3 regions of the Lysinibacillus sp. FSL M8-0134 genome follow, and region 1 is predicted to be linked to each of the others. Evidence: a T-box and tRNA genes for the amino acid it is inferred to sense, from the RefSeq annotation. Region 1 holds a T-box; the other regions hold tRNA genes.
What was found. The T-box of region 1 lies ahead of MKY49_RS15690 (valine--tRNA ligase). A T-box ahead of a tRNA ligase gene usually reads a tRNA of that ligase, here a tRNA-Val.

Region 1 (3,200 bases):
GGGTAGCGCCCTCAAAAGTAACATTCGAATTAAAGGGGCTTTCTGATAATTTTACTGGAAATGGCTATTTCCTTGCAGAAAGCATTGATGCTGAAAATACAAAAATGACAGGTTTTTTAGAAGTAGTCGCTGGCGGCTTGGCAGGACCTGTTTTAAATCCAATTTTTAAACCGATCGTTCCAAAAGCAACACAAATGTTAACAGATCGTGTAGCGAATAAAATTAAATTAGTACATGTTTAATTGAATGGAAGATCATTCATAAAATGGCATGCTAGATGAAATTCTCTAGCATGCCATTTTTTTACTAGAATGCTCTTATCGTTGTATGTAACTTGAAGCATTCTAGCATACTACCCTCCCAATTGTCATATGATGCAAAGGGAGGGATTATTATCGAACAAAAAACATGGAATATGCGCGAAACATTTTGTTTTCCTGGATACGGCTGCCCAACTGAAATAGCAGCAGTGCAAATTAAGCCTCAGTGGCAGGCAATGCAGTTAGAGGATTCACTTCGACTTATGGGCATCTACCACATCACCGCTCACGTTCGCTTTGATTTTCAAGATATGGAAGCATTTACAGACGATGAAGAACTAATTACAATTGATGCCCTTGATATCCAAGGCGATACTGGTTATTTTGAGTATGCTGTACCTTTACATGTGGATTTACCAAAAGAATCGGATCTTAAAGATTTAATGGTCAAAGATATTCGTCCTAGTCTAACAAATCAAATGTGTCAGCTTGAGTGGACAGTAACAAGTATTTTTAATGAATATGAGCCCATTGTTGAAAAGGATATGTTAGACAGTCAACATCTCTCTGTTCAAGCCTTCGAGCAAGAAAAGGCGATTGCTACGATTGAAGAAAGTATGCATATAGAACAACCCCAAGCCGTAGCAGCAGCTTCACGCCAAGAGAAAGTGACAACAGTAGACCAAAAAGCAGTGATGAGGGAATCCTCCAGTCATATTGTTGTGCGTGAATCCAGCTCCTGGCATGAAGTGCCTTCCATGATTTGGGACCTTACAGAAGAATATACACCGCTTAAAGTCCGTGTTTCAAATGATGTCTTTCAAAAGTAAATAGCAGAGAAGTAGCAGGAGCAATAAGAAGATTAGATCACCTGATGTTGGCACAATAATGACACGGATAAATTGAAAAGCACAAATGGGTACGATAATAGTTCTACAATAAAAACGAACCTGCCGTAGCCAAGGTGGTAAAAGCCAAGGGTTATACTTGCGTCGTCGCATTTGAATACTCACTTCCTTTCTATTTACTTTACTCTTACTAAAAGATGACTAAATCACTTGAAAAATGACACGTTTCTGCGGTACAATAAGGAAAATCAAATACAGATGCTATGATGGGGAAGAGTAAATTATATTTACATTTTCAGAGAGGAAACGGTTGCTGAGAAGTTTCTATTTGTACGTAATTGAAGGTAGCCCTTGAGCAGCTTTAGTGAACTAATAGTAGTTAAAGCCGGTTAAACACCGTTACCGAATTAAGAGCCAGTAATTTAGGCTGAGAAAATGTGATTTATTTACATTTATCTTATCTACTGCTGGAATTAAAGGTGGTACCGCGAACTAAAACTCCTTCGTCCTTTTTGACGAGAGGAGTTTTTTTGTTGGGTAAAAAAATGAACAGCGTTATTTTACCAACATTCTACAGACATTAGGAGGAGTCAATATGACAGAAAACATTTTAATGCCAACAAAATATGACCCGCAGTCCATAGAAGCAGGTCGCTATGAATGGTGGTTGCAAGGGAAATTTTTCGAGGCACAGCCTGAAAGCGGGAAAAAACCCTATTCGATCGTTATTCCACCACCAAATGTAACAGGAAAATTACACCTTGGTCATGCTTGGGATACAACATTACAAGATATTCTTATTCGTATGAAACGAATGCAAGGCTACGATGCACTATGGCTACCAGGTATGGACCATGCAGGTATTGCCACTCAAGCTAAAGTAGAAGCGAAACTGCGTGAAGATAATATTACACGTTATGATTTAGGTCGTGAAAAATTCCTTGAAAAAACATGGGAATGGAAAGAAGAATATGCTGGACATATTCGCGATCAATGGGCAAAGCTTGGCCTTGGATTAGACTATACGCGTGAACGTTTCACATTAGATAGTGGTCTTTCAGATGCTGTTAAAACAGTGTTTGTTCAATTATATGAAAAAGGTTTAATTTACCGTGGTGAACGCATTATTAACTGGGACCCTGCAGCGAAAACAGCATTGTCAGATATCGAGGTAATATACCAGGATGTGCAAGGTGCCTTTTACCATATGAAATATCCTTTAGCTGATGGTTCAGGATATGTGGAAGTTGCCACAACACGTCCAGAAACAATGCTAGGTGACTCTGGGGTAGCAGTTCACCCGAATGATGAGCGCTATAAGCATTTAATTGGTAAAACGGTTATTTTACCGATTGTAGGCCGCGAAATTCCAATTGTTGCAGACGATTACGTTGACATGGAATTTGGTACTGGGGTTGTTAAAATGACTCCTGCCCATGATCCAAACGACTTTGAAGTAGGTAACCGTCACAATCTAGAGCGCATCCTTGTCATGAATGAAGATGGCACAATGAACGATCTTGCTGGTAAGTATAAAGGAATGGACCGTTTCGAATGCCGTAAGCAAATCGTTGCTGATTTACAAGAAGCAGGCGTGCTAATCCGAATTGAAGAGCATATGCATTCAGTAGGACACTCGGAACGTTCAGGTGCTGTTGTTGAGCCATATCTTTCAGCACAATGGTTCGTTAAAATGCAGCCACTTGCTGATGCTTCCCTTGAACTACAAAAGGACGCAGAAGGGAAAGTAAACTTCGTACCAGCTCGTTTTGAAAACACATATTCTCGCTGGATGGAAAATATTCGTGATTGGTGTATCTCTCGTCAATTATGGTGGGGTCATCAAATCCCAGCTTGGTATCATAATGAAACAGGCGAAATCTACGTAGGGAAAGAAGCCCCAGCTGATGCAGAAAATTGGACACAGGATGAAGATGTCCTAGATACTTGGTTCTCATCTGCACTATGGCCGTTTTCTACAATGGGCTGGCCGGATGAAGCGAATGAAGAATATAAACGCTATTACCCAACAAATACACTTGTAACGGGCTATGATATTATTTTCTTCTGGGTATCTCGCATGATTTTCCAA
Region 2 (3,200 bases), 310 kb from region 1:
AAATGGTGGGTCAGGACGGAATCGAACCGCCGACACTTAGAGCTTCAATCTAATGCTCTACCAACTGAGCTACTGACCCATTTCGTCCATGCTAAGCTTGCTCACTCTTTTGCTTCTCATGTTTTTCATTATAATAATGGCGGTCCCGACCGGGATCGAACCGGCGATCTCCTGCGTGACAGGCAGGCATGTTAACCGCTACACCACGGGACCTTTTGGTTGCGGGGGCCGGATTTGAACCAACGACCTTCGGGTTATGAGCCCGACGAGCTACCACTGCTCCACCCCGCGATAATGATATTCTGTTTCGAGTTTTTAAAGCACCATTTATAAAAATTTAAAACTGGAGGAGGTAGAGGGATTCGAACCCCCGCGCGGTGTTACCCGCCTGTCGGTTTTCAAGACCGATCCCTTCAGCCAGACTTGGGTATACCTCCGTTACACTATATAAATGGTGGACCTTGCAGGACTCGAACCTGCGACCGGACGGTTATGAGCCGTCTGCTCTAACCAACTGAGCTAAAGGTCCTTTAAGATGGCGGCAGAGGGGATCGAACCCCCGACCTTACGGGTATGAACCGTACGCTCTAGCCAGCTGAGCTACGCCGCCAGGATCTTTATACTGGTTATTTACTATGGTGGAGCCTAGCGGGATCGAACCGCTGACCTCCTGCGTGCAAGGCAGGCGCTCTCCCAGCTGAGCTAAGGCCCCATAATTTTAGGAAATGGTCGGGAAGACAGGATTCGAACCTGCGACCCCTTGGTCCCAAACCAAGTGCTCTACCAAGCTGAGCTACTTCCCGTTCGTTCTTTTGGCGCGCCCGACAGGAGTCGAACCCATAACCTTCTGATCCGTAGTCAGACGCTCTATCCAATTGAGCTACGGGCGCATAATAAATGGTGCCGAGGACCGGAATCGAACCGGTACGGTAGTCACCTACCGCAGGATTTTAAGTCCTGTGCGTCTGCCAGTTCCGCCACCCCGGCACATTTGGAGCGGAAGACGAGGTTCGAACTCGCGACCCCCACCTTGGCAAGGTGGTGTTCTACCACTGAACTACTTCCGCATGTGCATAAGTTTTTTTATCTGGCAATGAAAATAATGGTGCGGGTGAAGGGAGTCGAACCCCCACGCCTTGCGGCGCTAGATCCTAAGTCTAGTGCGTCTGCCAATTCCGCCACACCCGCTTATTATTATTTCAAAATGGTGAGCCATGAAGGACTCGAACCTTCGACCCTCTGATTAAAAGTCAGATGCTCTACCAACTGAGCTAATGGCTCGAAAAAATGGTGCCGGCTATAGGAATCGAACCCACGACCTACTGATTACAAGTCAGTTGCTCTACCTGCTGAGCTAAACCGGCATATGGTGGAGGATGACGGGCTCGAACCGCCGACCCCCTGCTTGTAAGGCAGGTGCTCTCCCAGCTGAGCTAATCCTCCTGGGTATTATGCCTAGCGACGTCCTACTCTCACAGGGGGAAGCCCCCAACTACCATCGGCGCTAAAGAGCTTAACTTCCGTGTTCGGTATGGGAACGGGTGTGACCTCTTTGCCATCATCACTAGACTATTTTATGTATCTTGTTTTGAAGTTGTTTACCTGTCCTTCAAGACAAGAATTATTGTATAACGTTTTTTAACATTGTGCAATACTTTTTTATAAAAAAAAGAAATTATTACTTTTTAAAGATATTTTTGTTAAGTAAGAGAAAATATTGCCCTGCAAAATATTATATCAATTGTTGTTTCAAAAGAAAACAATTATTTTTCTTGATATGTTTTATAGCCTAAAATCTATAATAAAACAAGTGAAGGCCTTATGATTTCCCTCACTTGTTATCTAATGAAATGGTTGAAAGCTCTATTGTTAATCTTGTAATTTCTTCAATTGTTGTCGAAGGGCCAAAAGAGATTCTAAAAAATTGACGTGCTGCTTCCAAAGAAAAACCCATCGATAAAATAGCCTTCGTTCCAGATTCACTATGAATATCACATGCGCTACCTGTAGAGATACAGATTCCCGACTCGTTCAGCTTTAAAAGAACATATTGGCCCTCTAATCTATCCATCATTACACCACAAATATTAGGTAATTGCTGCTTACATTCTATTAGCTTGCATGATTCAGGCAGTTTACTTTTTAAAACTCCTCTTAACATCACATAATGTTTTAATTCATATTGATAGTTTTCAATTGCAGCTGCAAAGGCCACAATTGCAGGCGTATCTAATGTACCTCCTCTTAAACCTCTCTCATGTGTCACACCTGGTGTTAATGCTTGCACGCGGATGGAGGGATTTAGATAAACCGCACCACACCCCTTTGGCCCACCTATTTTATGAGCCGAAATTGTAATAGCATCTATTCCTTTTGGTATAGCTAATTTTCCAAATGACTGAACACAATCAATATGACAGTAAACACCTGATTCTCCTGCCAGCTCTATTATTTTCTTCAAAGGCTGAATGGAGCCAATCTCTGAATTAACATGTTGAATGGTAATCAAAGCCGTGTCTAATCGTATTGTTTTTTGAAGTTCCTGCAAATCAATACAACCATCCTTCTTTAACGGCAATTTTGTCACTTCATACCCCATTTTCTCAAGTGTATTCAAAGCTGCGTGCACTGACGTATGCTCAGCTTGAGATGAAATAATATGCTTCCCTTTTTTAGAGGCTAGTGCTAATGACAAGATGGCCATAATATTTCCTTCTGTTCCGCTCCCAGTGAAAATAATACCATCGCTAGTTACGCCTAGAGCTTGCGCTACAACTTCTCTTGACTGTTGCACGAAATAATGCGCTTGTCCTCCTAGATCATGAAGACTTGAACTGTTTCCATAATAACGCTGCGCTACCCCTATATATGCATCAAGAGCTTCCTTCATCATAGGTGACGTTGCAGCATAATCCATATAAATCATCATCTTCTTCCTCTCTAATTCATCGGGTCTTGTTTTCTTTTTTATTTTATGTAAAGATAGGTGTCAAGACAATTGTAAAGAAGGTATAACTATGGATGTAAAGACAGACGTCCTTATCATCGGCAGTGGTATTGCGGCACTTCAGGCTGCTTTACTACTCGAAGAACATTTTCAAATACAAATTGTTACAAAATCTTCTGTTTATATGAGTAGCTCTTATCGTGCACAAGGTGGTATAGCAGCCGTTACAAGCAAAGAAGATCATATTAAACAT
Region 3 (3,200 bases), 2.9 Mb from region 1:
AAAGATCTGATTTATTTTGTTCTTTCTGATATTGACTTAAGAATTGCTCTATCTCCTGTATACTCATATCGATTCCTCCACTTACCCTCATATTAGAGCAACGATACGGCAAGCACCATGAAAATAGCTGTTGAAAAAACATACATATTGCATATATGAAATAGTTTGTTCAAATTTATTAGTGGGTGAAACATGTGATTGATAAATGGAACAGGACCTTGAAATGAGCTAAAGCATTTATACTGTCCTATGTTCACCATAAAAAAGCTACAGAACCTTTTAATGGTTTTATAGTCTTGGTTGAACATCTACATATAGAAAAAAGCATGTAACACACATCTGTGCTACATGCTTGATGACCCGTACGGGATTCGAACCCGTGTTACCGCCGTGAAAGGGCGGTGTCTTAACCACTTGACCAACGGGCCGTGGCTCCGAAGGCAGGACTCGAACCTGCGACAACCTGATTAACAGTCAGGTGCTACTACCAACTGAGCTACTTCGGAATAATGATGGGCCTAAATGGACTCGAACCATCGACCTCACGCTTATCAGGCGTGCGCTCTAACCAGCTGAGCTATAGGCCCATTTTGGAGCGGGTGATGAGAATCGAACTCACGACATCAGCTTGGAAGGCTGAGGTTTTACCATTAAACTACACCCGCAAATAATGGTGGGTCAGGACGGAATCGAACCGCCGACACTTAGAGCTTCAATCTAATGCTCTACCAACTGAGCTACTGACCCGAAATGGAGGAGGTAGAGGGATTCGAACCCCCGCGCGGTGTTACCCGCCTGTCGGTTTTCAAGACCGATCCCTTCAGCCAGACTTGGGTATACCTCCAAAAATATTGAAATGGTGGAGCCTAGCGGGATCGAACCGCTGACCTCCTGCGTGCAAGGCAGGCGCTCTCCCAGCTGAGCTAAGGCCCCATTTAAATAAAAGATGGTCGGAATGACAGGATTCGAACCTACGACCCCTTGGTCCCAAACCAAGTGCTCTACCAAGCTGAGCTACATTCCGTAAAATACATTTATTGGCGCGCCCGACAGGAGTCGAACCCATAACCTTCTGATCCGTAGTCAGACGCTCTATCCAATTGAGCTACGGGCGCTTAGTAAATAAAAATGATGAGCCATGAAGGACTCGAACCTTCGACCCTCTGATTAAAAGTCAGATGCTCTACCAACTGAGCTAATGGCTCGTTAAAGAAAAAAATGGCTGGGGTACTAGGATTCGAACCTAGGCATGACGGAATCAAAATCCGTTGCCTTACCGCTTGGCTATACCCCAATGTTGAAATGGGGCGACTGATGGGAATCGAACCCACGAATGTCGGAACCACAATCCGATGCGTTAACCACTTCGCCACAATCGCCACTATATAAATCATAACAGCTGTATATGAACGAGTACCTCAATACCTGGCAGGGGCAGTAGGAATCGAACCCACACCAAAGGTTTTGGAGACCTCTATTCTACCGTTGAACTATGCCCCTAAAATGGTGGAGGGGGACGGATTCGAACCGCCGAACCCTAAGGAGCGGATTTACAGTCCGCCGCGTTTAGCCACTTCGCTACCCCTCCAAGGGAATGGTGCCGGCGATAGGAGTCGAACCCACGACCTACTGATTACAAGTCAGTTGCTCTACCAACTGAGCTACACCGGCAAAAATAATGGCGGTCCCGACCGGGATCGAACCGGCGATCTCCTGCGTGACAGGCAGGCATGTTAACCGCTACACCACGGGACCATATGGTGGAGGATGACGGGCTCGAACCGCCGACCCCCTGCTTGTAAGGCAGGTGCTCTCCCAGCTGAGCTAATCCTCCACAAAAAATAAGCGAAGCGACGTCCTACTCTCACAGGGGGAAGCCCCCAACTACCATCGGCGCTAAAGAGCTTAACTTCCGTGTTCGGTATGGGAACGGGTGTGGCCTCTTTGCCATCATCACTTCACTTATTCAGTTGAAAGGTTATTCTTTCAAAACTAGATAAACGTACATTGAATGCTTCAAACAATTTGGTTAAGTCCTCGATCGATTAGTATTCGTCAGCTCCATGTGTCACCACACTTCCACCTCGAACCTATCTACCTCATCGTCTTTGAGGGATCTTACTTACTTGCGTAATGGGAAATCTCATCTTGAGGGGGGCTTCATGCTTAGATGCTTTCAGCACTTATCCCGTCCACACATAGCTACCCAGCGATGCCTTTGGCAAGACAACTGGTACACCAGCGGTGTGTCCATCCCGGTCCTCTCGTACTAAGGACAGCTCCTCTCAAATTTCCTACGCCCACGACGGATAGGGACCGAACTGTCTCACGACGTTCTGAACCCAGCTCGCGTACCGCTTTAATGGGCGAACAGCCCAACCCTTGGGACCGACTACAGCCCCAGGATGCGATGAGCCGACATCGAGGTGCCAAACCTCCCCGTCGATGTGGACTCTTGGGGGAGATAAGCCTGTTATCCCCGGGGTAGCTTTTATCCGTTGAGCGATGGCCCTTCCATGCGGAACCACCGGATCACTAAGCCCGTCTTTCGACCCTGCTCGACTTGTAGGTCTCGCAGTCAAGCTCCCTTGTGCCTTTACACTCTACGAATGATTTCCAACCATTCTGAGGGAACCTTTGGGCGCCTCCGTTACCTTTTAGGAGGCGACCGCCCCAGTCAAACTGTCCGCCTGACACTGTCTCCTGCCCCGCTAAGGGGCATGGGTTAGAATTTCAATACAACCAGGGTAGTATCCCACCGACGCCTCCTTCGAAGCTGGCGCTCCGAGATCTCTGGCTCCTACCTATCCTGTACAAGTTGTACCAAAATTCAATATCAGGCTACAGTAAAGCTCCACGGGGTCTTTCCGTCCTGTCGCGGGTAACCTGCATCTTCACAGGTACTATAATTTCACCGAGTCTCTCGTTGAGACAGTGCCCAGATCGTTACGCCTTTCGTGCGGGTCGGAACTTACCCGACAAGGAATTTCGCTACCTTAGGACCGTTATAGTTACGGCCGCCGTTTACTGGGGCTTCAATTCGCAGCTTCGCTTGCGCTAACCACTCCTCTTAACCTTCCAGCACCGGGCAGGCGTCAGCCCCTATACGTCACCTTACGGTTTTGCAGAGACCTGTGTTTTTGCTAAACAGTCGCCTGGGCCTATTCACTGCGGCTCTCATGCGCTTGCACGCTCAAGAG

Region 2: it has a tRNA-Val gene. The T-box ahead of MKY49_RS15690 (valine--tRNA ligase) is inferred to sense a tRNA for this amino acid. The anticodon was not compared.
Region 3: it has a tRNA-Val gene. The T-box ahead of MKY49_RS15690 (valine--tRNA ligase) is inferred to sense a tRNA for this amino acid. The anticodon was not compared.

What each region holds. Positions count from the first base shown of each region.
Region 1 covers NZ_JBBPAJ010000001.1:3,067,420-3,070,619, reverse strand. The annotation lists gene MKY49_RS15700 (CoxG family protein) at 1-242, shown strand, start outside; gene MKY49_RS15695 (valyl-tRNA synthetase) at 335-1,090, shown strand; T-box leader at 1,363-1,622, shown strand; gene MKY49_RS15690 (valine--tRNA ligase) at 1,704-3,200, shown strand, end outside.
Region 2 covers NZ_JBBPAJ010000001.1:3,377,574-3,380,773, forward strand. The annotation lists tRNA gene MKY49_RS17125 (tRNA-Phe) at 4-79, opposite strand; tRNA gene MKY49_RS17130 (tRNA-Asp) at 138-213, opposite strand; tRNA gene MKY49_RS17135 (tRNA-Met) at 217-291, opposite strand; tRNA gene MKY49_RS17140 (tRNA-Ser) at 345-437, opposite strand; tRNA gene MKY49_RS17145 (tRNA-Ile) at 453-529, opposite strand; tRNA gene MKY49_RS17150 (tRNA-Met) at 537-610, opposite strand; tRNA gene MKY49_RS17155 (tRNA-Ala) at 637-712, opposite strand; tRNA gene MKY49_RS17160 (tRNA-Pro) at 727-803, opposite strand; tRNA gene MKY49_RS17165 (tRNA-Arg) at 814-890, opposite strand; tRNA gene MKY49_RS17170 (tRNA-Leu) at 899-987, opposite strand; tRNA gene MKY49_RS17175 (tRNA-Gly) at 993-1,067, opposite strand; tRNA gene MKY49_RS17180 (tRNA-Leu) at 1,104-1,188, opposite strand; tRNA gene MKY49_RS17185 (tRNA-Lys) at 1,206-1,281, opposite strand; tRNA gene MKY49_RS17190 (tRNA-Thr) at 1,289-1,364, opposite strand; tRNA gene MKY49_RS17195 (tRNA-Val) at 1,368-1,443, opposite strand; rRNA gene rrf (5S ribosomal RNA) at 1,454-1,569, opposite strand; gene MKY49_RS17205 (cysteine desulfurase family protein) at 1,832-2,926, opposite strand; gene nadB (L-aspartate oxidase) at 3,018-3,200, shown strand, end outside.
Region 3 covers NZ_JBBPAJ010000001.1:166,978-170,177, reverse strand. The annotation lists gene MKY49_RS00905 (nitric oxide synthase oxygenase) at 1-67, opposite strand, end outside; tRNA gene MKY49_RS00900 (tRNA-Glu) at 357-428, opposite strand; tRNA gene MKY49_RS00895 (tRNA-Asn) at 430-506, opposite strand; tRNA gene MKY49_RS00890 (tRNA-Ile) at 514-587, opposite strand; tRNA gene MKY49_RS00885 (tRNA-Gly) at 592-665, opposite strand; tRNA gene MKY49_RS00880 (tRNA-Phe) at 672-747, opposite strand; tRNA gene MKY49_RS00875 (tRNA-Ser) at 752-844, opposite strand; tRNA gene MKY49_RS00870 (tRNA-Ala) at 858-933, opposite strand; tRNA gene MKY49_RS00865 (tRNA-Pro) at 948-1,024, opposite strand; tRNA gene MKY49_RS00860 (tRNA-Arg) at 1,039-1,115, opposite strand; tRNA gene MKY49_RS00855 (tRNA-Lys) at 1,133-1,205, opposite strand; tRNA gene MKY49_RS00850 (tRNA-Gln) at 1,220-1,294, opposite strand; tRNA gene MKY49_RS00845 (tRNA-His) at 1,304-1,379, opposite strand; tRNA gene MKY49_RS00840 (tRNA-Trp) at 1,427-1,500, opposite strand; tRNA gene MKY49_RS00835 (tRNA-Tyr) at 1,505-1,588, opposite strand; tRNA gene MKY49_RS00830 (tRNA-Thr) at 1,596-1,671, opposite strand; tRNA gene MKY49_RS00825 (tRNA-Asp) at 1,680-1,755, opposite strand; tRNA gene MKY49_RS00820 (tRNA-Val) at 1,759-1,834, opposite strand; rRNA gene rrf (5S ribosomal RNA) at 1,846-1,961, opposite strand; rRNA gene MKY49_RS00810 (23S ribosomal RNA) at 2,026-3,200, opposite strand, start outside.